One region of the Arthrobacter sp. NPDC057013 genome, then DNA from elsewhere that is predicted to be linked to it. Evidence: predicted binding sites of a transcription regulator. Region 1 holds the regulator's gene; the other holds the start of a gene.
What was found. Region 1 encodes HspR, which represses chaperone genes until heat shock. Its sites were predicted from a motif close to AAGTTGAGTCNNNNNGACTCAACTT; they were not measured.
Positions count from the first base shown of each region.

Region 2: a site for HspR is predicted at 10,323-10,347, ahead of ACFTSA_RS08455 (ATP-dependent Clp protease ATP-binding subunit). Genes of this name have one in related genera too.

Region 1 is NZ_JBHUSE010000007.1:72,568-87,426, forward strand. Features, by position in the region: gene ACFTSA_RS11615 (TetR/AcrR family transcriptional regulator) at 1-540, shown strand, start outside; gene ACFTSA_RS11620 (hypothetical protein) at 683-1,096, shown strand; gene dnaK (molecular chaperone DnaK) at 1,341-3,206, shown strand; gene ACFTSA_RS11630 (nucleotide exchange factor GrpE) at 3,209-3,865, shown strand; gene ACFTSA_RS11635 (DnaJ C-terminal domain-containing protein) at 3,960-4,937, shown strand; gene ACFTSA_RS11640 (heat shock protein transcriptional repressor HspR) at 4,952-5,374, shown strand; gene ACFTSA_RS11645 (PEP/pyruvate-binding domain-containing protein) at 5,569-8,259, shown strand; gene ACFTSA_RS11650 (DUF222 domain-containing protein) at 8,421-10,304, shown strand; gene ACFTSA_RS11655 (D-2-hydroxyacid dehydrogenase family protein) at 10,386-11,342, opposite strand; gene ACFTSA_RS11660 (universal stress protein) at 11,470-11,862, opposite strand; gene ACFTSA_RS11665 (tripartite tricarboxylate transporter permease) at 11,859-13,568, opposite strand; gene ACFTSA_RS11670 (tripartite tricarboxylate transporter TctB family protein) at 13,569-14,072, opposite strand; gene ACFTSA_RS11675 (Bug family tripartite tricarboxylate transporter substrate binding protein) at 14,069-14,859, opposite strand, start outside.
Region 2 is NZ_JBHUSE010000004.1:260,440-275,298, reverse strand. Features, by position in the region: gene ACFTSA_RS08490 (hypothetical protein) at 1-830, shown strand, start outside; gene ACFTSA_RS08485 (helix-turn-helix domain-containing protein) at 1,005-2,318, opposite strand; gene ACFTSA_RS08480 (amidohydrolase family protein) at 2,679-3,725, shown strand; gene ACFTSA_RS08475 (iron-sulfur cluster assembly protein) at 3,722-4,543, shown strand; gene ACFTSA_RS08470 (NAD(P)-dependent alcohol dehydrogenase) at 4,540-5,574, shown strand; gene ACFTSA_RS08465 (1-deoxy-D-xylulose-5-phosphate synthase N-terminal domain-containing protein) at 5,670-8,042, shown strand; gene ACFTSA_RS08460 (low temperature requirement protein A) at 8,504-9,664, shown strand; gene ACFTSA_RS08455 (ATP-dependent Clp protease ATP-binding subunit) at 10,363-12,945, shown strand; gene ACFTSA_RS08450 (haloacid dehalogenase type II) at 13,318-14,007, shown strand; gene ACFTSA_RS08445 (RidA family protein) at 14,050-14,535, shown strand; gene ACFTSA_RS08440 (alanine racemase) at 14,655-14,859, shown strand, end outside.

The DNA.
Region 1 (14,859 bases):
TACGTCGGGAGCCGCGACGAGCTGTTGACCCTCCTGCTCGTGGACGCCTACAACGACCTGGGGGATGCGGTGGATGCCGCCGTCGAATCCGTCCCCGCGGAAGAGTCCAGAGCCCGGTTCGCTGCCCTGGCCCGGGCTGTCCGTGGGTGGGCCCTCCGCGAACCGGCGCGCTATGGCCTCCTGTTTGGCAGCCCGGTGCCGGGCTACCAGGCCCCGGCGGAGCGCACCACGGCACCCGGCACGAGGGTGGTCATCGGCCTGGTGCGGATCCTGGACGCCGCATACCGTGCCGGCCGCCTTGCCGAGCGCGGGCCTTCCGCGGTTCCGGCACCCCTGGCCGCCGACCTTGACGCAATCCGGCGTGAGCTGGGCGTGGAGGTCCCGGACGCCCTGCTGGCCCACGGCACCCTCGTCTGGACCTCACTCTTTGGCGCCATTAGTTTTGAGGTGTTCGGGCAGTACGGTGCCGGCACCTTTTCCGCGCCGGACGAACTGTTCGAGCACCACGTCGCCGTGCTGGCGGACCTCGCCGGGCTGTAGCCGGCCCGCGGCCGCGGCCCCATGGGGCCGGGCCCGGCCGCCCGGCCCCATGCCGCCCCTGTTGCCGCCCGCGCGGGCTGAGTAGACTGCCACTGCGCCCCGGACCCGGCGCGCCCAGTCCTTTCGAAGGAGTGATCAAGCGATGACCGAAAACAGTGAGTCCGGCAACGCGGGCAAGACGCACAACAGCTCCAGGAATCCGGCACTCGAGGGGGACAGCGGCCAGTACGTGGAGGGGGACTACGGCGACGCCGGCGTGGCAGGGCAGGAATCCGCCACGGAGCCCAAGGGCGGGTATTCCGAGGGGGATTACGGCGATGCGGGGGTGGTTGAGCCGTCCGTGCAGGGGGCGGAAGGTGAATATCCGGAAGGCGACTACGGCCGGGCCGGGGCCGTCGGCCAGGAACTGCCCGGTGATGAGGAAGGCGAATACCCCGAGGGTGACTACGGCGCTGCCGGTACTGCCCCCGAGGGCGGTGCGGCCGGGAAACTGAAGGATGGATCGAACGGCGGCGAGGTCAACCCGCCGCGTAACGGCAACGGCACCTCCTCCTGAGGTTAGGCGCAGGTTCACGCAGGGCGAAATCCGCCGCCCGTTGAGTCACGGAATCCCAGGTTCTCCGCGGAAATCCGCCGAGGATCTGGGGTTCCATGCGTCCGGAAGGGATGGACTTGGCGCAAGGTTGAGCGCAGTTGGCTCAACTTTGGATTGACTTAAATTCCGCGCTGAGTAAAGTTGAGTGCAGACCGCTCAAGAAAGTGGGCGACCCCAAGTTTCCAAGGAAAGAAGGAAGCAACACATGTCACGTGCAGTAGGTATCGACCTCGGAACCACCAACTCCGTCGTCTCTGTTCTCGAAGGTGGCGAGCCCACCGTTATTGCCAACGCCGAGGGTGGCCGCACCACGCCGTCGGTCGTTGCGTTCTCCAAGTCCGGCGAAGTGCTGGTCGGCGAAATCGCCAAGCGCCAGGCCGTCAACAACATCGAGCGCACCATCGCCTCCGTCAAGCGCCACATGGGCACGGACTGGAAGGTCGACATCGATGGCAAGAAGTACACGGCCCAGGAAATCTCCGCCCGCGTCCTGATGAAGCTGAAGAACGACGCCGAGTCCTACCTCGGCGAAAAGGTCACCGACGCTGTGATCACCGTTCCGGCCTACTTCAACGACGCCGAGCGCCAGGCCACCAAGGAAGCAGGCGAGATCGCCGGCCTGAACGTCCTGCGCATCGTCAACGAGCCCACCGCAGCTGCCCTGGCCTACGGCCTGGACAAGGGTAAGGAAGACGAGCTCATCCTGGTCTTCGACCTCGGTGGCGGCACCTTCGACGTCTCCCTGCTGGAAGTCGGCAAGGACGAGGACGACTTCTCCACCATCCAGGTCCGCGCCACCGCCGGTGACAACCGCCTCGGCGGCGACGACTGGGACAACCGCGTCGTTGAGTACCTGCTGAACCAGCTCAAGGTCAAGGGCATCGACCTGTCCAAGGACAAGATCGCCCTGCAGCGACTCCGTGAAGCTGCCGAGCAGGCCAAGAAGGAACTCTCCTCCTCCACCAGCACCAACGTCTCGCTCCAGTACCTCTCCGTCACCCCGGACGGTCCGGTCCACCTGGACGAGCAGCTGACCCGCGCCAAGTTCCAGGACCTGACCAAGGACCTGCTCGAGCGCACCAAGAAGCCGTTCCACGACGTCATCAAGGAAGCCGGCATCAAGCTTTCCGACATCGACCACATCGTCCTGGTCGGTGGCTCCACCCGCATGCCCGCCGTCTCCGACCTCGTGAAGGAACTGGCTGGCGGCAAGGAGCCCAACAAGGGCGTCAACCCGGATGAGGTAGTGGCCGTTGGTGCTGCCCTGCAGGCCGGCGTGCTGAAGGGTGAGCGCAAGGACGTTCTGCTGATCGACGTCACCCCGCTGTCCCTGGGCATCGAAACCAAGGGCGGCGTCATGACCCACCTGATCGAGCGCAACACGGCGATCCCCACCAAGCGGTCCGAGACCTTCACCACTGCTGACGACAACCAGCCGTCCGTGGCCATCCAGGTCTTCCAGGGCGAGCGTGAGTTCACCCGCGACAACAAGCCGCTGGGCACGTTCGAACTGACCGGCATCGCGCCGGCCCCGCGCGGCGTCCCGCAGGTCGAGGTCACCTTCGACATCGACGCCAACGGCATCGTGCACGTCTCCGCGAAGGACAAGGGCACCGGCAAGGAACAGTCGATGACCATCACCGGCGGCACCGCGCTCTCCAAGGAAGACATCGACCGCATGGTCAAGGACGCCGAGGAGCACGCAGCAGAGGACAAGGCACGCCGCGAGGCCACCGACACCCGCAACACCGCCGAGCAGCTCGCCTACTCCGTGGACAAGCTGATCGCCGACAACAGCGACAAGCTGCCGGAAGAAGTCAAGACCGAGGTCCAGGCCGACGTCGACGCCCTCAAGAAGGCGCTCGAAGGCACCGACGACGCCGCCGTCAAGACCGCGTTTGAGAAGCTGCAGGCTTCCCAGACCAAGCTCGGCGAGGCCATCTACGCCCAGGCCGGTTCCCCGGACGGCGCCACGGGCGCCGCAGGTGCCGAAGGCGCTGCCGCGGGCGAGAGCAAGGCTGACGAGGACATCGTTGACGCCGAGATCGTCGACGAAGAAGAGAAGAAGTAACCATGCCGCACCACGGTAACGAAGAAGAGCACAACTCTTCCCGAGACCAGAGCAGCAAGCGCGACGAGCCGGTCATCCGGGACCACCGCAAGGTGGACCCGGTAACCGGTGAGGCCCGGCACCCGGAGGGCGGCCAGTCGCCGTCGGAAGCGGATTCCGACGGCGACGCCCTCGCCCAGGCTGAGGAAATCCTCAACCAGGTTGAGGTCCCCGCCGAGGAGTCCGTGGCGCAGGGTACCGAGGCCGCCGTGGCGGCGGAGCTGAAGAACGACCTGCTCCGCCTCCAGGCCGAGTACGTCAACTACCGCAAGCGGGTCGAACGCGACCGCGCCGTGGCAGGGGAGATGGCCGTCATCGGCGTCCTGAACTCCCTGCTCCCGGTGCTGGACGACGTCGACGCCGCCCGCCAGCACGGTGACCTCGCGGACGGCCCGTTCGCCGCGATCGCCACCAAGCTGGAGAACGCGCTGAAGACCTACGGCCTGACCCGCATCGATGAGACCGGCGTGGAGTTCGACCCCACCATCCACGAGGCCCTCATCCAGCAGCCCGGCGACGACATCGAGGTTGACACCGTCAGCCAGGTGCTCCGCTCCGGCTACAAGTCAGGCGAACGAGTCCTCCGGGCAGCACAGGTCATCGTCGCGGTTCCTGCGTAGCATTACCCCATCGAGATGGCAGTCCGCGGCAGTGATTCGCAAGAACATTGCCGCGGACTGCCATCTCGGCACAGAGATTTGAAAGGAAACGCCATTGGCTAGCCAGGACTGGGTGGACAAGGACTTTTACAAGATCCTTGGTGTTGCCAAGGACGCTTCCGACGCTGACATTAAGAAGGCTTACCGGAAGCTCGCCCGGAAGTACCATCCTGATACGAACTCCGGGGATACTGCTGCGGAGAAGAAGTTCAAGGACATCTCCGAAGCGTATTCTGTGTTGTCCGATCCCGATGAGCGGCAGCAGTATGACGCCATCCGCGCCATGGGCGGCGGCGCCCGCTTTGCCCCGCACGGCGCGGGAAGCACCGCGAACGGCGGCTTCGAGGACCTCTTCGGCGGCTTGTTCACGGGTGGCGGCGGCCGGCACTCCGGCGGGTTCAGCACCGCTGGCGGCGTTCCGCCCGAGTTCGCCGACCTGTTCGGCGGCGGCTTCGGTGGCGGACCGGCCGGGTTCCAGCGAGCCCCGCAGAAGGGCGCCGACCGAACGGCGAGCACCAGCATCTCCTTCGCCGGGTCCATCCGCGGCACCACCATCGGGCTGCGTGAACCGGACGGTGAAGTCATTGACGTCAGGGTGCCTGCGGGCATCAAGGACGGCCAGAAGGTGCGCGTCCGGGGCAAGGGTCAGTATGGCCCGGCGGGCAACGGCGACCTTCTGGTCACCGTCAACGTCAAGCCCCATGATTTTTACACGCGCGACGGCGACAACCTCCGGATCCACGTACCCGTCAGCTTCCCGGAGGCTGCTTTGGGCGCCGACATCGAGGTTCCCACGATCGACGGGGAACACGTCCGGGTCCGCGTTCCCGCTGGCACCCCGTCGGGGCGTACCCTCCGGGTCAAGGGCCGCGGCGTGAAGACGCCCAAGGCCACCGGCGACCTGCTGGTGACTATCGACGTCGCTGTTCCGCAGAACCTGAGCAAGGAAGCCGAGGAGGCCGTGAAAGCATTTGCAGCCGCCACCGCCGGCGCGGATGTCCGCCAGGGCCTGGCAGCCAAGGCCCGGCTTTAAGGGCGGGTGCCGGCGTGGAAATTAATTTCGATCAGCCGATCTTCGTCATCTCGGTGGCCGCCGAGCTCGCCGACATGCACCCGCAGACACTCCGCCAGTACGACCGGCTGGGCATCGTTTCGCCCAGCCGGGCGCCAGGCAAGTCCCGCCGCTACTCCCAGCGGGACGTGAACCGGCTGCGCGAGGTGCAGCGGCTGTCCCACGAGGGCGTTTCGCTTGAGGGGATCAAGCGCATCCTGGAGCTCGAAAACCAGGTTGCTGCCCTGCAGCACCGGGTGAACGAACTGACGGCGGAACTGGCCCGCCGCCGTGAGCCGTTGGAGTCCCGGATCTTTGCCGCCGGCACCGCCGGCGACGTGGTGAGCCTGGAGCGCGGCCAGCGGCCCCGGCCCCGTTCGCAGGCGGTGGTGGTATGGCGGCCGCGCGGCGACCGCTAGCCAGGCGCGTCTAACCAACCGCATCCAGCCGCCCGGTCCAGCCAGACGCCGTCAGCCACCCCGGGACGCCATTGCCCGTGCGGTGTTCCCCATTGCCAGAATCGGGTGCAGTGCCAAAATAGGGTGCAGTGCCGAACGGGGTTATCAGCCGCAATGCCGCGGTCCCGGCTCCCGGGCAGAAGGGACGCAGGGTCATGACCTACATCAAGGACTTTGACCAGCTGGGACGCAGCGATCTGGACGAGGCAGGCGGCAAGGGCGCCAATCTCGGCGAACTGGCCCGGGCCGGTTTCCCGGTGCCGCCGGGCTTCGTACTCACCACGGCGGCCTACCAGGACTTCGTCAACGCCAATGGGATCGCTGGCCGCATTCTTGAGCTCGCCGCCGTACCCGCCGGTGCCTCGAACGAAGACTATGACGCCGCCGCCGGGCAGATCCGCGCCCTCTTCGCCGAGAGCACGATACCCGAGGAGATCGGCGGGGAACTCCGTGCTGCCTACGGGCGCCTGGGACAACAGGCCGCGGCGGTCGGTGAGGATGCGGCAGCGCTCGTGGCGGTGCGCTCCTCAGCCACCGCGGAAGACCTCGCCTCTGCCAGCTTCGCCGGCCAGCAGGACACCTATCTCAACGTCTCCGGGCCCGATGCCGTCGTCGCCGCCGTCGTCGACTGCTGGGCGTCACTGTGGAATGCGCGCGCAATGGCATACCGCTCACGGAACGGCTTGGACGCGGCCACCGTGCGCCTCGCCGTGGTCGTCCAGGAGATGGTCGACGCCGAGGCGGCCGGCGTCCTGTTCACCGCCAACCCCGCCACCGGCCGGCGGGACCAAGTGGTGATCAGTGCTGCCTGGGGGCTGGGCGAGTCCGTTGTCAGCGGGGCCGTCACCACTGACGATCTCGTAGTGGATGCTGCGACTGGCCGCGTGGACCAGCGCCGGACGGCGGACAAGGAGGTCATGACGGTCTACGACGGAACGGGCACCCGGGAGCAGGCTGTGCCCGAAGAGAAACGCCGGGAGCCCGTGCTCGACGACGACGCGGCGGCGGCGCTGGCCCGCCAGGGGACAGCCGTAGCGAAGCACTTCGGGTCGCCCCAGGACATCGAATGGGCGCAGGCGGCAGGGGACTTCTTCATCCTGCAGGCCCGCCCCATCACCGCGCTGCCGGAACCCACGGCCGATGCCCCGACCGAGTGGCCGCTGCCCTATCCGAACGGGATGTATTTCCGGGCCAGCATCGTTGAGCAGTTGCCGGACCCGTTGTCGCCCCTGTTCGCCGACCTCATCGACGGCGCCGTGGTGAAGTCGCTCAACGCCCTGCTCAACGAAGCATTCGGCAAGAGCGTGGTGCGGCCCGGGGACGTCTCACTCCCCACGGTCAACGGCTACGCGTACTACTACTACAACAACGCCGGAATGCGGCGGGTCATGGGCAGGTCGCTGACGGCGATGCGCGCGCTCGCCCAGGGCAAGGCGCACATGGGAATCAAGGGCTGGCGCGACCACTCGCACCCGAAGTACCGCGGGCTTGTGAAGTTCTGGGCGGCTAGACCGCCGGCGGACCGCCCGGCCGCCGAACTGCTGGAGGGCATTTCGGCGTTGCTCGACGCCGGCGCCGCGTACTACACCGCGGTCCAGTCCATCATCCCCATCGCCGCCACCAGCGAGATCATGCTCCGGAGCTACTACGACAAACTCGTCCGCCGGCCCGGTGACCCCTCGGCGGAGGTCTTCCTCCTCGGCTACGACAGCGAACCCATCCGCGCGGAGAAGTCCCTGTACGACCTGGCCGTGTGGACCCGCGAACGGCCGCAGCTCGCTACTGCGGTCACGGAAGGATCTGCACCCGCCATCGCCGAAGCTCTCCGCAGCGGCACGCCTCCCGCCGGCGCGGGCGGAGAAGTGGACGGAGGTGTGGACCCGGAACTGTGGAACGAGTGGCGTTCCCGCCTCCAGCGGCACCTCGACCGGTACGGGCATGCCGTCTACAACCTTGATTTCGTCAACCCTGTGCCGGCCGATGACCCGTCCGCACTGCTTGAGACCCTGAGGTACTTCGTGCGTGGGCAAGGCAAGGATCCGCACGAGCGTCAGCAGCGGTCTGCCGACCGGCGGGAGGAGCAGGCCCGGCTGATCAGCGCCAGGCTGGGGCCGCGCCGTCGGGCCGTCTTCCGCAGGCTGCTGCGCTGGGCACAGAAAACGGCGCCTGTCCGTGAGGACGCGCTGGCCGACGTCGGACTGGCCTGGCCGCTGATGCGGCGGATGCTGCTGGAACTGGGGGAGCGGCTGACGGCCTCGGGCGTCGTCGCGGCTCCGTCCGACATCTTCTGGCTCCGCCTCGATGAACTCCGCAACGCCATCGACTTCGGGCTTGCCACGCCCGGCGCGGCCATCACCGGTACGGACCGGCCCGTGCGGGCGGAAGCCGTTGAGCAGCGCAAGATGCTGTGGCGGGGCCAGCGAAAAGCCGCGGCCCCGCAGCTGCTGCCGGAAAGCCGGTGGATGGAACGGGCGTTCGGCAGCATGATGCCCGCGCGGTCGGTGCAGCAGGCCGGAGATGTCATCACCGGCGTCGGCGCGAGCTCGGGGCAGGTGAGCGCGCCGGCCCGGCTGCTGCACGGCCCCGACGACTTCGCCAGCATGCGGCCCGGCGAGGTGCTGGTGGCGCGCATGACCACCCCCGCCTGGACGCCGCTGTTTGCGATGGCCTCCGCCGTCGTCACGGACGTTGGCGGGCCGCTGAGCCACAGTTCGATCGTCGCACGGGAGTACGGCATCCCTGCCGTCCTGGGAACGGGCGTGGCCACCCAGCGGGTGTCCAGTGGGCAGCAAGTTAAGGTCGACGGCGATGCCGGCACCGTCACGCTCGACGGCTCCGGAAACTGACCCCAAGTAAGTCGCAGCTCAGGGCGTTCTGAGTGCTGGGAGCGCCCTGAGCGGTCACCTGGTTTTCGTTCTCACGCGGTCTAAAAAAACTTTTCGATGTGGTCCCCTTGGGGTGTACTTTCCATCCTTAAATTGTCGTAGCCCCCTGTCATGCTGTGGGTATGGATGCGACGGCAGCGGTGCAGACGGTGGAGGGCGTGGAGTCCTCTGTTGCTGTGCTGGCTCGTTTTGTCCGTGAGGCTGCCGGCGCCGAGGCCGGTTCTGTGGCGGTGACCGGTTCTGGGGGTTTGACCGCTGGTGATCCGTTGCGGGATGAGGCGGATGCGTGGCTGGATGTGCTGGCCGGGACGGCCAGGCTGGAGGCCCGGGTGGCTGCGTTGAAGGTCCAGGCCGCGGCTGGTTTCGCTGCTGCCGCGGCGGCGTTGGCGGCCCCTGGGGCGTCCGTGTCGGAGCGGGACGCGTTGGAGATGTCGGTGACCGCTGAGGTCGCGTGCGCGCTGAGCGTGAGCGAGGGGGCGGCGGCACGCTTGCTGGACGAATCCGCCAAACTCACCAGGGATCTGCCGCTGACTCTTGCCGCGCTCGGGTCGGGAACCCTCTCCTGGCAGCACGGGCGGATCATGTGTGACGAGACCGAGGGGCTGGGGCCGGCTGCTGCGGCGGCGTTTGAGGCGCATTTCCTGGACCCGGACGCACCAAACCCGGCCCGGGGTTGCCCGGCGGGGGAGCTGACGCCGGCAAGGTTCCGGGCGAAGGCCCGGTATTGGCGGGAACGGCATCACCCGGTCAGCATCGAAAAACGCCACCACCGGTGTGTGGAGGACCGGCGGCTGGAGTATGCCCCGGACCGGGACGGCATGGCGTGGCTGTCGGCCTATCTGCCGGCCGACCAGGCAGCCGGGATCTGGAACCGCGCCACCGCCGCCGCCCGCGCCCTGCAAGGCCCGGCCGAAACCCGGACCCTGACCCAGCTCCGCGTCGATGCGTTCGCCGGCTGGTTGCTCGGCCCGGCACCGGCAGTGGGCGGCGCGAACGATGACCCGCCCACAGAATTCGTTCCCGCAGATCTCCTGTCGACAGGTTCCCTGCCGGCAAGGCCCCTGCCCGTGGATGATCGGCCCCCGGACGCTGCGCTGCACGGTAAGCCGCTTCCCACAGATCCCCCGCCCACCGAAATCCCGCCCGCAGGATGCGAGCGGGCCGGTGCCGCAGGCTCTGCGCGGGCCGGTGCCGCAGACGCTATTCCGGGCGCTCCTGGTTGGGCCGGTGATGTGCCGTCACCTGGGGCGCAGGTCCTGGTCACGGTGCCGGTGTTCTCCCTGCTTGGCCTGTCCGAGGAACCGGCCACACTGGATGGGTACGGGCCGATCCCGCCGTCGATGGCCCGCCGGCTCGTCGCCGAGGGCGCCACCTCTTTCCACCGGGTGCTTGTTGACCCGCGCGACGGGGCACCGCTGGAGATCGGCCGCACCAGCTACCGGCTGACCAAACCGATGCGCCAGTGGTTGCGGCTCCGCGACGCCAAGTGCACATTCCCCAGCTGCAACAACCACTCCCTGGACAACGACGCCGACCACATCCTCGCCTGGGCCGACGGCGGCGGCACCGGCGTCGCCAACCTCGGCCAACCCTGCCCCAAACACCACAAACTCAAACACAACACGGCCTGGCAACCAGCCGGCGCCACCCGCGACACCCCACCGGGCTGGATCTCACCCATGGGACGGACCTACAAGGCCGAGTACCAGGACTGGGAACCACCCACCTGGCCAGAACCACCGCCCAGCCAAGACCGGCGGGAACCGCCATCAGGTCTGGATTGGCAGGATCTGCCGCCTGGGCAGGAATGGCATGAACTGCCGCACGGCCAAGACTGGCCCGGACCAGCACCTGGCCAGGAGAGACGGGAGTCGGAGGATTGGCCGGAGCCGGAGGACGGGCCGGAGCCGGAGGACTGGGTGGGGCCGCCGGACAGACCCGACGACCTGGATCCACCACTGCCTTTGGATCCCTGGCCTAACTGGTCTTGGCCCACGGCCGCTTAGTGTCTGCCTCTATTCCGCCGACTCTATTCCGCGGGTGCCCGCCGCGGAATAGCGGCTCATGTCCATGGCGGCGGCAGTGGCCTATGGCGTGAGCACCCGGATCGGCGCGCCGTCCAGCCAGGCCGTGACGTCCTCCAGCGCGCCGCCGAAGAACGCGCGGTAACTGGCATCGGTCACGTATCCCAGATGCGGAGCCAGCAGGGTCCTCGGGGCGTCGAGGAGCGGATGGCCGGCTGGCAGCGGTTCCTGATCGAACACGTCCAGGGCCGCCCCGCGGATCCCGCCCTCATGCAGCGCCGCGACCAGCGCCTGCTGGTCCACCAGGGGACCTCGGGCGGTGTTCACCAGCACGCCGTCCGGGCCCAGCAGCCGCAGTTCTCGTTCCCCGACTATTCCCGCCGAACGCGGCGACAGCCGCAAATGCAGGGACACGACGTCGGACTCGCGGAACAGTTCTTCTTTGTCCACCTTCCGGGCACCGCTCGCCGCTGCCGCCTCCTCGGTCAGGTTCTGGCTCCAGGCCAGCACCTCCATACCGAAGGCCCGGCCGTAGCCTGCCATCCGCTTACCAATCTTCCCGAGCCCCACAATCCCGAGGGTCTTGCCGGACAGCTCGAAGCCGACGCCGGTCTGCCACCGTCCGTCGCGAAGCGCGGTCTCCTCCTGCGTCAGGTTGCGGGCAAATGCCAGCAGCAGCGCCCACGTCAGTTCGGGCGCGGCCGTGGGCGAGCCGCCCGTTCCGCAGACGGTGATCCCCAGCCGTGATGCCGCTGCCACATCGATCGAGGCATTGGCGGCGCCGGTGGTGACCAGCAGCTTTAGCCCCGGCAGCTTTTCGAGGACGCTTCCGGGAAACGGCGTCCTCTCGCGCATGGCAATGATGATGCTGGCATCCTGCAGCGCTTCCACAATCTCCGCTTCCGCGGCGAGGTGCCGGTTGAACACGGTGACGGCGACGCCACGCTGTTCGAGGGAGCTCCAGTCGGCGAAGTTGTGGGCCACGCCTTGGTAATCGTCGAGAATCGCGAGCTGCTGCATGCTGTCCTTCTGCCGTGAAATAAGACCTGCGCTCAATGAAACCTGCGCTTAAACCAAGGAGGTAGGAACCCGCCGGAGCGGGCCCCTACCTCCTGAGGCTAGCCGAGTATTGCCTGCCGGGGTGGGCCTAGCTGGCTTTCACGGCCAGCACCGGGCAGGATGCCTCCAGCAAAATCTGCTGGGCCGTGCTGCCCATGATCAGCTTCCCTACCGGGGTCCGCTTTCGGAGGCCGATCACGATAAGTTCAGCCCGGTATTTCTCCGCGGCATCAAGCACCTCGTTGGCCGCGTCGTTGCCGCGGACCGGCTGCAGCACCAGATGCTCAATCCCTTCCCGCTCCAGACGTTCGGTCACCTCGTTGATGTCCGCGGCCTGGGCGTACCGCTTGTCCACGATGGCGTCTCCCCGCGACGAGTTGATGATGACCAGCCGCATTTGGTTCTTGTGCGCCTCGGTGATGGCCCGGTCCAGAGCCGCGGTCCCCTCGGCCGTGGGGACGTAGCCGACGATAATGCTCACTCGTTCTCCTGTCCGTGGTTGGCGTGGGTGGCCCGGTTGGCGTCCGCCCGGCGGCGGCCGGCATCAGCAGGTCGCTCGGCAGCAGATCGCACAGCAGCAGGTGCCTCAACAGCGGGCGAAAGATAGGATCCGGCTTCGGCTTCCGCGACCGAGCGTTCCTCAACCGCGTGTCCCTCAGCCGCGTGTCCCTCAGCCGCGTGTCCCTCAGCCGAGGCGGGCTGCGGCCGCAGACGGCGCCAGAGCTTGGCCAGGAGCGGCCAGGCCAGGACAACAGCAATGATGATGTAGACGACGACGGCGATCGGCTCGCTCCAGAGGCCGGACACGTCGCCCGCGCTCAGCTGCAGGGTCTTCCGAAGCTGGCCTTCGGCGCGCGGCCCGAGGATGAGGCCGAGGATCAGCGGCAGGACGGGCAGGCCGTAGCGGCGCATCATGAAGCCGAGCGCGCCAAGGACCAGCAGGATCGCCAGGTCGAAGGCCTGCAGATTCACTGCGTAGGCGCCCAGCGTGGCGAAGAACAGGATGCCGGCGTACAGGTAGGGGCGCGGCAGGCGGAGCAGCTTGGCCCACAGTGGTGCCAACGGCAGGTTGACCAGCAGGAGCAGCGTGTTGCCGATGAAGAGGCTGGCGATCAGCGCCCACACCAGGGGACCTTCGTTCTGGAACAGCAGCGGACCGGGCTGGATGCCGAACTGCACGAACGCGGCCAGCATCACGGCGGCCGTCGCGTTCGTCGGCAGGCCCAGGGCCAGCATCGGGGTCAGCGTGCCGGCGGCGGCGGCGTTGTTGGCAGCCTCGGGCCCGGCAACGCCTTCGATGGCGCCCTTGCCGAACTCCTCAGGGTGCTTGGAGAGCCGCTTCTCCGTGACGTAGGAGAGGAACGTGGGGATCTCGGCGCCGCCGGCAGGCAGCGCGCCGAAAGGGAATCCGAAGGCGGTGCCGCGCAGCCACGGCTTCCAGGACCGCTTCCAGTCCTGCTTGCCCATCCAGGGCCGGCCGACCGGGATGATCTGCAGCGGTGTGCGGCGCAGGTGCGCCGCGACCCAGAGGGCTTCACCGACGGCGAAAATCGCCACCGCGACAACGACGACGTCGAGGCCGTCAGCCAGCAGGGGCTGGCCGAAGGTCAGGCGACGCTGGCCTGTCACGGAGTCGATGCCCACCAGGCCGATGGCCAGGCCGAGGCCGAGGGAAGCAAAGCCGCGCAGCCGTGAGGCGCCCAGGACCGCGGTGACTGCCAGCAGTGCGAGCATCATGATGGCGAAGTAGCTCGGTGAACCGAGGCTGACGGCGAACTGGACGACGATCGGCGCGAAGACCACCAAGAGGGTGGTGCCGATGGTGCCGGCCACGAACGAGCCGATGGCCGCCGTCGCGAGGGCCTGGGCGGCTTTGCCCGCCTTGGCCATCTTGTTGCCTTCAATGGCCGTGATCACCGAGGACGATTCGCCGGGAGTGTTGAGCAGGATCGACGTCGTCGAACCGCCGTACATGCCGCCGTAGTAGATGCCCGCGAACATGATGAATGCGCTGGTGGGTTCCAGGACGGTTGTCACGGGAAGTAGCAGGGCCACGGTCATGGCCGGGCCGATGCCGGGCAGCACACCGACGGCGGTGCCCAGCAGGACGCCGATGAAGGCGTACAGGAGGTTCATGGGGGTCAGCGCCGTCGCGAACCCGTCCATGAGTGAGGACCAGATGTCCATCTAGAGAATCCCTTCAAGGAGCCCGGCGGGAAGTGCGATGCCAAGGCCGAGGTAGAAGCCGTAGAAGGTCAGCAGGGACAGCGCCAGGGAAATCAGTCCGTCGCGGACGTAGTGGCGGCTTCCGAGGGCCCAGACGCTGCCCCAGAAGAGCACCGTTCCGGAGATGACCCACCCGGCCCAGTCGATGAGCAGGATGTTGGCGATGAACGCGCCGGCCAGTGGGAGGACGGTCTTCCAATCGGCGGGGTGGGTCAGGTCGACGTCCTCGCCGGCCTCGGCCTCACCGCGTCCGCCGCGCAAGACATTCACTGCCAGCATCACTGCGCAGACCAGCAGGAGAGCTCCCACGATGATGGGCAGTGTCTTGGGGCCCACCGGGTCTGACTGGGAGTAGGGCACAACCAGGCGCGCTGCGTCCAGGAGGACCAGGGCGCCGACCGCCCCGAGCAGGGCTGCAACGCCCAGCTCGGAGCGGCCTTTAAGGCGGGTGGACAGAGAGGTCACGCCAGGCCGAGCTTCGTCAGGACGTCGGCAACGCGCTTGTCCTGGTCGGTAAGGAAGGACTTGAACTCGTCGCCCGTGATGAAGGCGTCGGTCCAGCTGTGCGTCTTCAAGGCTTCCTTCCAGGCGGCCGACTCGTGCATCTTTGACAGCGTGGCGATCAGGGCGTCGCGGTCGGCGTCGCTGATGCCGGGAGGGGCCACGATGCCGCGCCAGTTGCTGAAGACCAGGTCGATGCCTGATTCCTTGAGGGTGGGGGCGTCCACGCCTTCCAACCGCTTCTCGCCGCTCGTGGCGAGGACGCGGACATCTCCGGACTTGATCTGCTGCAGGTATTCACCGGCGCCGGAAGCCGCGAAGCCCAGCTTGTTGCCGATGATTGCCGGGAGCAGGTCGCCGCCGCCGTCGTAGGAAACGAAGTTGACCTTGGTGGCGTCGATGCCAACCGCGCCTGCGAGCTGCATGGGCAGGAGGTGGTCCGGGCCGCCCGGCGAGGAGCCGCCGCCGACGCTGACCTTGGACGGGTCCTTCTTCCAGGCGGCCACCAGATCGTCGATGGTCTTGTACGGGGAATCCTTGGACACCATGATGGCGCCGGGCTCTTCGATGAGGCGGGCCAGCGGGGTGGTGTCGGTCAGCTTCGACTCGGACTTGTTGGTGTAGCTGGCGCCGACGACGCCCAGGCCCATGAGCATGGCCAGGTCGCCGTTGCCCTTTTCGTTCACGACGCGCGCCAGGCCCACCGTGCCGCCGGCGCCGGCCAGGTTGAAGACTTCGGTGTTCGGGGCAA
Region 2 (14,859 bases), on a different contig from region 1:
AAGGCCGCACTGTGGTCGCGGAAGTCGCGCTCGGGGAGTCAATTTCCCTGGTTTCCTTGCCCGCGCTCGGCGCTGTCAACATCGACCGCCGGGTCCGCACTGCCGTCGCCGACCTCGCATGGGCGATACACCGCCACTTCGATCCCGACGATGACATCAGCGAATTCGGTCCGCCCTCACTGCACCAATCGCGGCATATCGAGACCGCCGTTCTTGACGACGGGCCAATTGGGTTCCGCTACGTCTCAGCAACCCGCCTAGGCCGCGGACGGTTGCTGGCGGGTATGCTGCGGGCGAACCGTCCGTGGCGGCTGGTCTTCGGGTTGAGGAGCGCAATGGCCGCTGCCATCGCCACAGGCGCCTTCGCGCTGGTCACGAACACAATCTGGCAACTCGCAGACCTGCTGGGTGCGCCGAGGCTGACGTTGCTGACGGTCCTTGCTATCAGTTCGATGGTGTTCTGGATCATCACCCAACACGATCTATGGGAAAGGCCCCGGCGCGACGATCTCGTCGAACGATATAAGGCTTCCTTGTATAACACTTCTACAGTGTGGTCGTTGATGATCGGCGTCGTGATCAGCTACGTCCTGCTGTTCGTGGCTGTGCTGTTGGCCGCGGCGTTCGCTATCGACGACGGCCTATTGGCGCTGACCCTGCAACATCCGGTGGCTGTTTGGGATTTTGTGGAAGTCGCCTGGATGACGACATCAGCGGCGCTCATCGGTGGAGCGTTGGGCTCGGGATTCGAGTCAAAGGACGACATTCTTCGGGCGGCGTACGGCCAGCGGGAACGTCATCGTCGCCAGTCGGTCGCCGAGGGCGAATAATCCCGCATTGCCGGAGGCAGCCCAGCCTATCCTTGTTTCGTACTCGGCAGATGTGCGACGGCATTTGGCCCGGGGCAGCGTTGCTGCGCCAGGGCCCTTTCCATCAGCGCGAGCAATCTCTGTCAATCTTCCAAGGCCCACGACCAGGTCCCAAGGGTTCCGTGCCGGGTCTGCCTACTTGGGGATTGTGATCCCCAGTCTGGCCATGCGGCGGTAGATGGTCGCCCTGCTGATGCCCAATTCGGCTGCCGCCCCGCTTACTGTAGCCCCGTGCTTGGAGAGACAGCGGACGATCTCATCACGTTCCATCGCCTCGATCCGAGTCAGGTGCGGGCTGCTCCCCCCGCCCAGAAGGTGGGCAGGCAGATGGCTGACGTCGATGGTCTCCGTCTGGACAGCGGCGGCGTGGATGACGTTGAAAAGTTCGTCAATGTTCTCCGGCCAGCTATGGGCAATCAATGCTTTTTCTGCGGCGGGAGTGAAGTTGATTTCCCGCAGGCGGGTTTGGCGGGCACCGTATCTGGCCAAGTGCAGGACATCCTCGCCGCGTTCCCGCAGGGCGGGAACGGAAATCACGGTATCGACCATGCCTGCCAAGGGCTGCGGGATGCCGTCGTGCGTCGCAGCTGTAACGGCCCACGCTAGCGTTGGCGTGCTCCCGCTCTGGGAGACGGGAAGCGCCCGAATTGCGCTGTCGGCTTGGGCGTGGAGTTCTTGTGCTGCCCACGCGGGCAACAGGTCTACGTTTTCGACTATGACAGCGGTTGCTGGTTTGCCCAGTTCGGGGGCCCACAAGGACAGCCAGGCGTCGACGTCGCCGGGCGCGGGGGCGGCCGCCGAGATGATACGGCTCCCGGGGTGAATTCGCCGCAAGGCCTGCGCCAGCAGAGTTGCGCGCCCCGTACCCTGCTCGCCTACGGCGGCAACAACCCGTCCTGCTGCCAAGGCCTGAGTCGCCTGATCGAGGGCGTTTGTCCAAACTGACGACATTTTCCGCACTGTTCCGGCTGCTGGCTCGAGTTTGCCTCGCTGGATGCGAAAGACGCCGCCCTTTGGTCCGGCCTTTTCTTTGCGGCCCTGTGACCTTGCGAGCATCAGGGCCGAGGTGTTGCCCGCAGCTGATTCCGCCAACGCCAGGAGCAATTGCGGGGATGACCGGGACCAGGTGGTGATGTTGACGCTCCCTTCCAGCAATCCGCTGACCGGATCGAAGACAGGAACTGCCGCGCAGGTGTAAGTCCGGAGGCTGGCACTGTAGTGTTCTTCAGCGCGGACAAGGGTCGGGATGCGGTCCGCCAGTGCTAATCCCATGCCGTTGGTCCCGGCTTCCCTTTCGGAGAATGCGAACCCCGGCGCCAGATGGACCTTGTCGAGCGCCCGCAAGAGGGAGGTGTCTCCGCTGAAGCGGTTGAGGAGCAAGCCGTTGGCATCGGTGAGCATCAGGCTCAAGGGTTCGTTCGCCAGAGTGCTGTAGAGGCCGGTGAGCACTTCCTGACCGCACTGGAAAAACAGGGAGTCAGTCCCTGCGGAGCCAGCCCATGTCGGATCCACTACTTCGGCGGAAACGCCGTACGCCTCGCTCCGCTGCCAGGAAGCGAGGAGGCGTTTGGCAGGAGTGGCGAGCTTGCCGGCGTAATCTTGCGCCAGGCCGAGAATCCCCTCGTCCTTGTTCGGCATCATCGCCGTCCTCCTCGTCCTCGTCTCCATACTTCGAAGTTACTTTGTCTCGCGATCCCGATCGGAAGAGGACCGTCTCAAAATGAGACACACGCCACATATTGACAGCTCTCCCACCAGTCTAGTCTCGATGGTGTGGCGACTACGGCAGTCGCCAGAAGGAGACCGCACATGTACAGCAAGGACGGCGAGAACTACTTCATCGTCGATGCCCACATCGCATTGTGGGACGCCCGCCCGGAGAACCAGCGGAATATCCAGGCCAAGCAGTTCATCGATTGCTTCTACGACTATCACCGCAACCTCGGTCCGGACGAGGAACACTGGTCCTACGAGGAATTCCTTTACCAGGGCGGCGAACGCCTCATGAAGGATCTGTTCATCGACGGCCACGTGGACCACGCGATCTTTCAGCCGGCCTATCTCGGGGCGTTCTACAAGAACGGGTTCGCCCAGGTAGAGGAGGCATACGGCCTGGCCGCGGCGAATCCGGACAAGCTCACGTACAACCACTGCTATGACCCCCGCCAAGGCGAGGCCGGCCTTGACCGGCTCCGCGCCGACCACGAAAAGATGGGCTTCAAAGGGGTAAAGCTCTACACCGCCGAGTGGCACGGCGAGTCCCGCGGATACAAGCTCTCGGATCCCTGGTCGTACAGGTATTTCGAGGAGTGCCGCAAGCTCGGCATCAAGAACATCCACATCCACAAGGGGCCTACTGTCCGCCCACTGGACCGGGACGCTTTCGACGTCGCCGACGTCGACCACGCCGCCTCCGACTTCACCGACCTGAACTTCGTGGTCGAGCACGTCGGCCTGCCCCGGCTCGAAGACTTTTGCTGGATCGCCACCCAGGAACCCAACGTCCACGGCGGCCTCGCGGTCGCGATGCCCTTCATGCACACCCGGCCGCGGTACTTCGCCCAGATTATGGGCGAGCTCATCTACTGGATAGGCGAGGACCGGATCCAGTTCTCCAGCGACTACGCCATCTGGTCACCCCGCTGGCTGATTGAGCGGTTCGTTGACTTCCAGATCCCGGAGGACATGACCGAATACGCCCCGCTCACCACCGCCCAGAAGAAAAAGATCCTGGGACTGAACGCCGCGAAGATGTACGACATCCCTGTGCCCGCAGAGCTCCAACTCCCCAACGCGGGCGAGACTAAGACGGGACCGCGGCAGCCGGAACGCGCCGACCTGGCGGCGGCGGTATGACGGCGGCACTGACGGAGCGCACCCTCCGGCACAGGGATGTGGCGGTGACAGCAGAGGACATCCGCCAGGCGCTGGGGGCCGTGCTGGATCCCGAGCTGGACGAGCCCATCACCGATCTGGGCTTCGTCCGTTCCCTCGAGATCACCGGCTCCCCGGCCGGTGCCGTGGTGACCGTGCACCTGCGCCTGCCCACGTCATTCTGCTCGCCGAACTTCGCCTACCTGATGGCGTCCGACAGCAAGGACGTGATCACGGCGCTGCACGGGGTGGCGGCGGTGGTGGTTGAGCTCGATGACCACCACGACTCCGACCTCATCAACGCCGGCCTCGCGGCCGACGCAGGATACCGCGGCACCTTCGGGTACGAAGCCGAGGACAGCCTGGAGGAGCTCCGGTGGACATTCCGCCGCAAAGCGCACACCGCAGCGATGGAGCGCTGCCTCACCGAACTGCTGCGGGCCGATCCCACACTGGCAGAAGAGAGCGTCGGAACGGTACGGCTTGGTGACCTGACCGCCGGCCGGACCAAAGACGCTCTACTACGACGGCGGACGGCGCTTGGGCTGCCGACGCAACCTTCCGCCGTCGTCCTCGTTGACCATAACGGCGTACCCTACCCGCCCGACAACGTCCCGATGGCCCTGCGTCGGGCCCGTTCCACCCGCATTTCCATTGACGGCAATGCGCACTTCTGCCGCGGCCTGCTCCGGACACGCTACGCCGGCTCCGGCGCGGACCAGACAGACCGGCCCGAAGGAGCCGAGCCTGCCGACCATCACCACCTGCTTCCATTCACAGTCAAGGAGATCCACCCATGAACACCATGCGAGCCGTCCAGGTCGTCGGCTACCACGAAGGCCTGAAGATGACCGAGGCGCCCATTCCGGAAGTGGCCGGGGCCTGGGACGTCGTGGTCAAGATCGGCGGAGCGGGCGTGTGCCGGACGGACCTGCACATTCTCGAGGGCCAGTGGGCCGAAAAGTCGCAGGTCCACCTGCCGTACACCATCGGCCACGAGAACGCCGGGTGGGTGCACGCAGTCGGTAGCGCCGTCACCAATGTGAAGGAAGGCGATAAAGTCATCCTGCACCCCCTCATCACGTGCGGTCTGTGCCGCGCCTGCCGCTCCGGCGACGACGTTCACTGCGAAAACAGCGGGTTCCCGGGCATCGACACCCACGGCGGGTACGCCGAGTACCTCCTCACCTCCGCCCGGTCCGTGGTGAAGATCGACGACTCCCTGGAACCCTCGGACGTGGCGGCCTTGGCCGACGCCGGGCTGACCGCCTACCACGCCGCGGCGAAGGCGGCCAAGAGGCTGACTCCACGGGACAACTGCGTGGTGATCGGCGCCGGCGGGCTGGGCCACATCGGGATTCAGGTGCTGAAGGCCCTCACGCCGAGCCGGATCATCGTGGTGGACCGCAACGCGGCTGCCCTTGAGCTGGCGAAGTCGATCGGGGCCGATGAAGGGGTCCTTGCGGACGGCACGCAGGTGGAACAGGTGCGGGCCCTCACCGGCGGCAACGGTGCCGAGGTGCTGATCGACTTCGTGGGCGAAGGCGGCGCGACGTCCGAGGGCGTTGCGATGCTGCGGGAGGCCGGCGATTACTTCGTGGTGGGCTACGGCGAGAACATCAGCGTGCCCACCATCGACATCGTTTCCGCGGAGATCAACATCATCGGCAACCTCGTCGGCTCCTACAACGACCTTCAGGACCTGATGGCCTTGGCGGCACGGGGCGCCGTCACCCTTCATACCCAGAAATACGCCCTCGACGACTTCCAAGAGGCGATCAACGACCTCGACGCGGGCAAAGTGCGCGGGCGGGCCATCCTGGTGCCCTGACGAACAGCCGGAGAGCTCGCGCATCAACAGGTAGAGAGAATCGACATGAAATCATACGTTCGGCGCCGAACGCGTACTTGTTACAGGAGACCATCATGAGGGTGGAAGACTTTCAGACCACAGCAGCGCGCCCGGGCACCGCGTGCCCTGAGGACGCAGCGTTCGGAACAGCAGTCCTGGAGACTATCGCCCAGCGGGTGCGCTGGACCGCCGCCGCCATCGTGGATGCCGCCAACCGCGGACGGGCCAACACCAGCGGCATCAAGGTCGGCGGCCATCAGGCCTCCAGCGCCTCCATGGTGGAAATCATGACCTCCCTCTGGTTCTCCGAGCTGACCGCGGCGGACCGCGTATCAGTCAAGCCCCACGCCTCCCCTGTCCTGCACGCCATCAATTACCTCCTGGGCGACCTGGACGAAAGCAAACTCAGCACACTTCGGCAGAAGGGCGGCCTGCAGAGCTACCCCAGCCGGTCAAAGGATCCTGACACGGTGGACTTCTCCACCGGGAGTGTGGGTATCGGGGCCACGGCCACCATCTGGGCGGCCATGTCACACCGCTTCGTCAGCGACAGGTACGCTGAATCCCGCAAGTCCGGGCGCTTTATCGGACTTCTGGGTGACGCCGAACTGGACGAAGGCGCCATCTGGGAAGCTGTCGCCGACCCCGCGGTGGCGCAACTCGGCGAATTGCTTTGGATCGTCGATCTGAACCGGCAGTCATTGGACCGGGTGGTACCCGATTCCCAGATCATGCGCCTGCGGGGCATGTTTGAAGCCGCCGGCTGGCAGGTCCTAACCCGGAAGTGGGGAACCCGTGTGCAGGAACTCTTCACCCGTTCCGGCGGTGTGGATCTACGCCGCCGGCTGGAGACCATGCCCAACGAGGAATACCAGCGGCTGCTCCGCTCCCCCGACTCGGAGATCTTCGACCGTCTGCGCGCCAGCGGTTCAACCCCGGCCATGGAAACCCTGCTCAGTTCGCTCACCGCCAGGGAACAGGCTGTGGCGGTACGTGATCTCGGCGGACACGACATCGGACTGCTGCTCGACACTTACAACCAGGTCGACCCCACCCGTCCCACCGTCATCTTTGCCTACACGATTAAGGGCCGCGGCCTTGCCACCGAAGGACATCCGAACAACCACTCAGCGCTGCTGTCCAAAGATCAGATGGAAACACTGGCGGGGATCTCCGGGATGGCTCTTGACGATCCATGGCGCAAATTCCTGCAGGGCACCGTCGAAGAACGGGCCTGCGCCCAGGCATCCCTCCGCCTCAAGCGCAGGCAACCCGCACTGGCACCGTCCCTCCAGATCCCCGCTTCCCTGCCATGGGGCTACGGCGACAGAATTTCCACCCAAGCCGCACTGGGACGGTTCCTGTCCGACCTGAAAAGGGCAGCGCCTGAGGTGGCCCACCGTGTCGTCACCTGCAGCCCCGACGTTGCCTCCTCCACCAACCTCGGCGGCTGGATCAACAAAACCGGAGTCTGGTCCGTCGGTGAACGCCAGGACTGGTTCGCGGACGACCCGGAACGGGTCCTCCGCTGGATTGAAAACTCCCACGGCCAACACATCGAACTCGGCATCGCCGAAACCAACCTCGTGGGCCTCGTCTCCGAACTCGGAACGACCTGGAGCCGCTGGGGCCAGCCGCTGATTCCTCTCGCCACCATCTACGACCCGTTCGTGGCCCGCGCCCTCGAACCGTGGTCCTTTGGCATGTACGCCGGAGGCCAGTCCATCCTGATCGGGACGCCGTCAGGGGTGACCCTGGCCCCGGAGGGCGGCGCGCACCAGTCCCTCACCACTCCGTCCATCGGATTGGAACAACCAGAGTGCACAGCCTGGGAGCCAGCCTTCGCCCAGGATCTGGAATGGTGCATGCTCGAAGCCATGAGCCGGATCGGCATTCCCGGAGGACGCTCAGCCTACTTCCGGCTCACCACCCGTCCGCTGGATCAGGCTCAGTCCGCCATGCCGACGGACGCGCTGCTGCTGGAGCGGCGTCGCAGGCAGGCGGTGGCCGGCGGTTACCGGCTGAGCGACCACGACCCGGTGGAGGACAGGGTCACTCTGGTCGGCGTCGGAGCGATCATGCCCGAGGTCATCGCCTCGGCCACACGGCTGAAGGCACTTGGCATCATGGCCGGCGTCGTCTGCCTCACCAGCCCTGACCTGGTCTTTGAATCCCTCCAGCGCCGAAACTCAGTAAACCAAGGAACCAAGGCGATTGGATTCGACATCATCGACGGCCTCTTTCCACGACACGCACCCGCGCCCCTCGTCACGGTCCAGGACGGACACCCTCACACTTTGTCCTTCCTGGCCGGAGCCCGAGGCGACCGCACAGTCTCCCTGGGAGTAAAGGATTTCGGGCAGTCCTCTGATCTGCACGACGCATATCGGATCCACGGCATCGACCAAGCATCCATCGTCAACGCGGCGCTGAACCTGGTGCGCTAGCATCGGCCGTCAACGGTACGGGGGGCCGGGAGACATTCGTCTGTCGGGTCAGGAAGAGGGGCCACGTCACGCTGAACTGGTCCCCCGGAAGTTGGACTGGCTAATTAAGCCGAAGGTGCGAGGGCTTGGGCCCGGTATTCCAGCGGCCAAGTCCTTGAGTCAGCGGATCGGCCGCTCAAGGGTGCGCTACTGATGCAGACGCGGGTCTGCGATAACCGCACGTTCCGCGCGAAGGAGGACCGGCTGCTGGCGGACCGCCACGTCAAGGCCGAAGTCAATCCGCGGCCGTTGAACCTGTCAAGAGGCCGCGGCAGCGTGTACCGGCTCCATGACGCCACCGGACCGTGCACGCACCGTTCCACCTCTCTGCCAAGTTCCCCTTGACTTCTCTGCTGACCGTCGTCAGTCTTTCGACCATAGGAGGGGGCATCCGTCTGCCCCTAGCCCAGTGGAGGTTACTGATGTTCCGTGCCAGGTCGCTGATGCGTTCCCCGACCTCCCGAGACCGGGTTACAAGCCTTGAGCTATTCTTCGATCTGGTCTTTGTCTTCGCGCTGTCGCAGCTATCCCATCATTTGCTGGAGTATCCCTCGTGGGTGGGGGCCGGTGAGACATTTGTGCTTCTTCTTGCGGTCTACAAGGTGTGGGTGTACACGACCTGGGCTGCCACATTGCTGAACACTTCGCACCCTGAGGTGCAGTGGATGCTGCTGATCGTCATGCTTGTCACACTGTTCATGAACGCCTCTATCGGCTCAGCTTTTGGCGCCTTCGGCTGGCTCTTTGCTGCGAGCTATCTCCTCGCACAGCTGGGCCGGGGTGCGTGGATGCTTACTGTCGGACTTGTCCGGACCACCCACGACCATTTCGTGCGCACGCTGATCTGGGGGTGTATGAGCGCGCCGTTTTGGATTGTCGGCGTCTTTTTCGGTCCGGGTCCGCGTTTGATGTTCTGGGGCGTCGCTGCCGCGATCGATCTGGGCGGCCATATGCTGGCGCACCGGTTGCCCGGCCGGAAAACCGAAGGGAGACGGGTCCCGCTCCCGGGAGAGAGGATCTTTGAGCGGTTCGGGTTGTTCTACCTGATCGCGCTCGGCGAGACGATCCTTTCAACTGGCCTGGCGATTGCAGGCAATCTGGAGGACCCCTTGATATTTCTGACCGGGACCGTCAGTTTGGCCGGAAGCGTCGCGATCTGGTGGTGCTACTTCCATGGCCTCGAACAGGACATTCTGGAAAAGCTTGCTTCTGTCGATGATCAGTTCCGGCCCGGCATTTTGGCGGGCAACACCTTGGTCGTGTTACTGGCAGGACTTATCCTGGTGGCGGTTGGCGATCAGCTCGTGATCAGCGACCCGGGCGCCCGCCCCGATTTGGCTACCGTTCTGCTTCTTTTTGGTGGGCCGGCTCTCTTCCTTGCCGGCCGGGGCTTTTTTATTCGACAGGTACTGGGCCAACGCCAGCCATCTGACCTGGCCGGCATCGGAGCCTTGGTGGTGCTGGCAAATGTGAGCGTTCTCCTTCCTGCCTTCGTTGCCGCTTTGGGGGCCGTTCTTCCACTCGTAGGCGTAGCAGTTTCCGACGCCGGGCACCGCCGCCGAGCGCAACTGGGAGCCCGCTGACGGCCTATTGAATGCCAGGGCACGTATCCTGGGCCGGCTTGACAGCCTAGGACGGCTTTTGCCTGTTCCCTCCCCCGCTGTCCCGCCTTGCACCGTTACATCATTCGCAGCCCGGGTCCCGTTGCGGGCTGAGAGGGTGTTGTCAGCGGGACCGATCAGGCGGCAGGTAATTGCTGATACAGGCACGACGGCGGGTCCTTCTTAACGTGGATTCCGTCAACTTAACGTGGATTCCGTCAACTACCGCCCCTTGACCGCGGCCGTTGTGGCCATAATTGTGCACCACTGTGAGGTTCGATGAGGAAGGTCAGCACCGTGATGGCTCCCACACGCCACAGTGCGTGCGGATGGGTGCTGGCATTGCAGCGGCCCAGCCCGGCCTGTGTTCCGTCAGTTGTTCCAGTCCACGCCACATGGTGCGGGGCGGAGCTAGCTCCTGGCGCAGGATAGGTGGAGTTGGCCGTGTTGGCATGCTCTAATCCGAACAACCCGCCGAGCGTGCCCGTCAGGAGGGCTGCCGTTCCCCGGGACGATGACAGAACTGATATCGCTCGCGGTTGCGCCCAGAGCGTGAGCAGCGTCCAGGCACCGGGGCCCCCGATTTCCCCGGGCCCGCACCCCGCGCACTGCTGCACCCGGGAATAAATCCGTTTTCCCAACGTTGAGTCAAGTACACTCAACTCTCTGACGGAGGCTTCATGGCTGCATTTTTTGGACCGGCCGAGTCCGGCCACGGCTCGTTCGACGAATTCCTTGCCCGTTACCTGAAGGGCCAGCGCGCGGCCGGCCCCGGGCACCCGATGGACATCACCCGGCTGCTGAGCCGGCGGACCCATGATGTGCTCGCGCGTGCCGCACAGTTCGCGGCGCAGCATGGTCACATCCATGTGGACGCGCTGCACATCCTGCGTGTCATGGTCGAGAGGGAACCGGCCGCTGACTACATCCGCCACGCAGGCGCGGCACCTGCTGCCATCGCCACGGCGGCCGAGGAGCGTCTACCAGAGCAGGCAACCGCCAGGGCGGAAACGACGCCGGCCCTGACGCCGTCAGCCCAGCGAGCCCTACTCGACGCCTACCAGGTTGCCCGGGCTTTCGGCTCAACCTACATCGATCCCGAACACGTGTTCTTCGCACTCGTCGTCAACCAGGAGGCCCCGGCCGGGCAGGTGCTCGCCGCGGCCGGGGTGACGCCGGAGTCCCTGCAGTCCGGTCCGCGCGAGCAATCCGCTCGGCGCGGGACGACGCCGACCGGCGCGGAGCCCGGACTGTCGGAGGCAGCTCCCGCCGGGTCTGACACCCCAACCCTGGACACCTACGGCCGCGACCTCACGGCACATGCTCGCGAAGGCAGCCTGGACCCGGTGATCGGCCGGGGCGCCGAGATCGAGCAGGCCATCGAGATCCTAGCCAGGCGCACCAAGAACAACCCTGTGCTGGTCGGGGAAGCCGGCGTGGGCAAGACCGCAATCATCGAAGGGCTGGCCCAGGCGATCATCGCAGGCGCCGTGCCCGAACAGCTCCGCGGCAAGCGCGTCATTGCCCTGGATTTGCCGGCTATGTTGGCCGGAACGCGGTACCGCGGGGACTTCGAGGAGCGCCTGACCAAGGCGATGGACGAGGTCGGTTCACACGCCGGGGAAATCATCCTGTTCATTGACGAACTTCACACGGTCGTCGGAGCCGGCGGCGCGGGGGAAGGCGGCATGGACGCAGGGAACATCCTGAAGCCGCGGCTGGCCCGTGGTGAACTTCATCTCGTCGGCGCCACCACCCTGAGCGAATACCGCACGGTGGAGAAGGACGCGGCACTCGAACGCCGCTTCCAGCCCGTACAGGTCGGCGAGCCGAGCATCGAGGACGCCGTACAGATCCTCGACGGCCTCCGCGGACGGTACGAGGAACACCACGGCGTCCGCTACACCGACGAGGCGATCCGCGCCGCCGTCGAACTCTCCGCACGCTATGTGAGGGACCGTTTCCTGCCCGACAAAGCCATCGACCTCATCGACCAGGCGGGTGCACGGCTGAGCCTCAAACTCGGCTCACAGACCGACGTGGCTGTCCTCCGCGAGCAGCTCGCAACCTTGGAAAAGTCCAAGGACGATGCCGTCGCCGCGGAACGCTATGAAGAGGCCTCGCGGCTGCGGGATGAGATCGAAGCAGTGAATGGAAAGCTTTCCGCTACGATTTCCAATGCACCTGAAGCGTCCGACGTTGCCGAGGCGGTCGTCGGTGAAGCGGAGATCGCAGGGATCATCTCCCGGTCCACTGGAATCCCGGCCAGCCGGCTCACGGAAGACGACCGGGAACGCCTGGGCAGGCTCGAGGAGGAACTGCATCAGCGGATCGTCGGGCAGGACGACGCCGTGACGCTGATCGCGAAGGCGGTCCGGCGCAGCCGCACCGGCATGGGGGACGCGGACAGGCCTGTCGGCAGCTTCCTGTTCCTCGGCCCGACGGGTGTGGGCAAGACCGAACTCGCCAAGGCCCTGGCCGGGTCGTTGTTCGGGGATGAGAATGCAATGGTGCGCTTCGACATGAGCGAGTTCGGCGAACGGCATACCGTAAGCCGGCTGGTCGGAGCTCCTCCGGGCTATGTCGGCTACGGTGAAGCCGGGCAGTTGACCGAACGCGTCCGTCGTAACCCATGCTCCGTAGTGTTGCTCGACGAAGTGGAGAAGGCCCACCCGGATGTGTTCAACCTGCTGCTCCAGGTGCTCGACGACGGGCGGCTTACCGACGGACAGGGCCGCATGGTGGACTTCCGCAACACCGTGATCATCATGACCTCCAACCTCGGCTCGGAGTTCCTGGCCAGCAAGGGCGGCGCGATGGGCTTTGTATCCAAGGCGGACGAGGGCAACGGCTTCGGCTCAGAGAAGGCGCTGCGGGACCGGGTGTTGGGCCGGCTGCGCGAGACGATGCGGCCGGAGTTCCTCAACCGGATCGACGAGATCGTCCTGTTCCGCAAGCTGGACCAGGCGCAGTTGCGCCGGATCGTTCGGCTGATGCTGAACCAGACGGAAGCCCGCCTGCAGCGCCAGGGCATCACTCTTGAGGTCAGCGAAATGGCTGTCGACTGGATCGCCGATCGCGGCTACGAGCCCGAATACGGAGCCCGGCCGATGCGCCGCGTGATCCAGCGCGAGCTGGACGACCGGATCGCGGATCTGTTCGTGGCGTCGGACCTTCAGTCCGGCGGCCATGTGGCCGTCTCGGTCGACGGGCACTCACTCGTCGTCGAGGCCCGCCATGAGGCGATGCCGCTGGCGGCGTAAGCCACCTCCGGATCCGCCACCGGGCGGATCCGTACACGGCCGGGTACACACGCGCTCCCTGTGTGCCCGGCCAAAGTTGTCGCCCGTGCGCCGTATCGCCAAGCCGTGTGTCCAGGACGCGCTGTGGCGCGGGATGTGTCCACCTCGTCCAGAGCAGCGTGACGAGCGCCAAAGGACACCGGCACCGGCGACGGCACCGCCCACGCGCTCAAGCACCTGGGCCCCCGCGATTAGACAGGCATACGCGGCCGTAACTCCGCACGCAATCGTTGACAATCGACAGACGTGAGCGTATCGTCGACAATCGACGACGAGTATCGTATGTCGTCGACAATCGACGAAAGCGCAAGCTTTCGAGATACAGGAGGAATCATGGCATTTGAAAACAAGCCGAAGTTCGTTACATTCGACATGAACGGAACGCTCATCAAATTTGCGATCAACGACACGATGCGTGACGTCCTGGGCGAGCGCTTGCGAGCCGAGATCGCCGACGAGTACCTGCGGGTCTGCAAGGCGTACCGGATCGACGAGTGCATGGGCGCCTACAAGCCCTTCGACCAAGTCGTCGCCGACTCCATGGAGCGCGCGTCCCGCAAGGTCGGCATCGAGTTCCGCGCCGACGAGGCGCAGGAGGTCTACGACCGGATCCCCACGTTCGGCCCCTACCCCGGAGTCACGGCGGCGCTGAACCGCCTGGCGGAGGCCGTTCCGCTGGTCATCATCACCAACAGCGACACCGCGGTTGCCGAGCAGCTTGCGGCGAACCTTAAGGCCCCGTTCGAGGTCATCATCACCGCCGAGCAGATGGGCTGCTACAAGCCGCGGCTCGCCGCGTTCGAGTACATGTTCGAGAAGCTCGGCGTGACCCCGGACGAGCTCGTGCACGTCTCGGCCAGCCCGATGTACGACCACCGCCCGGCAGCCATCATGGGCATCGAAAAGAAGGTCTACGTCGACCGCGGCTTCGAGCACGACGAGCACTGGCTCGGCTACGAGCGGATCACCGACATCGCGGACCTCCCGGCCCTCTTCGGCCTGCCCCGTCCCGACGCCTCCTGAGCGAAGGACTGAGATGGTCATTCACAGCAAGGCGATTGGATCATGAGCCTTCCACTACCTCAGACGGTCCAGGGCGGCACTGCTCTGGAAAGGCTGGCAACCCTCGGGCTGGAGCTGCCGGTCCTCGCGGCCAACGCGTACTATGTGGACCACAATAGAGTCGGCGACAGCATTCATATTGCGGGCCAACTGCCCTTCAAGGCTGGCGTCCTGCTGGGTCAGGGCGTTGTCGGCCGGGACGTGGACCTCGAAACAGCGAAAGAGCTTGCCCGTCATGCCGCGCTGAATTGCCTTGCCGCCGCTGTCCAGGCCGTGGGCGACCTGGACCGGGTCCGGGTCGTGCAGATGCTGGTCTTCGTAGCCAGCCCGCCGGACTTCGGTCTCCAGTCGAAGGTTGCAGAGAGGGCCAGTGAACTGCTCATCGAGGTCCTTGGCGAGAACGGACGCCACGCCCGCACGGCGATAGGTGTCGCCGGGCTGCCACTCAACACCCCTGTCGAGATCCAGATGGTCTGCACGCCGGCATAGGGACAGATACGACGGCGGCGTTGTCCGGGCCCGCCGCAGGAGTCCCGAACATTCAGCATTCGAGGATGTCAGTATCGCGGCCCTCGATCATTCATCCACAGAATCATGAGGAGTACAGCGTGAACCGCATTCAACGAGCACTCGAAGCTCTCGTCGAGCGGGTTGATACCCCCGCGCCGGTCGTGCTGGCCGACGTGCTGCAGGACAACATCGACCGGATGCAGGCCTTCGCCGCCCGGCACAACCTGGACGTCAGGCCCCACGTCAAGACGCACAAATGCGTGGAGATCGGCCGGCGCCAGGTCAAGGGCGGGGCGGTCGGAA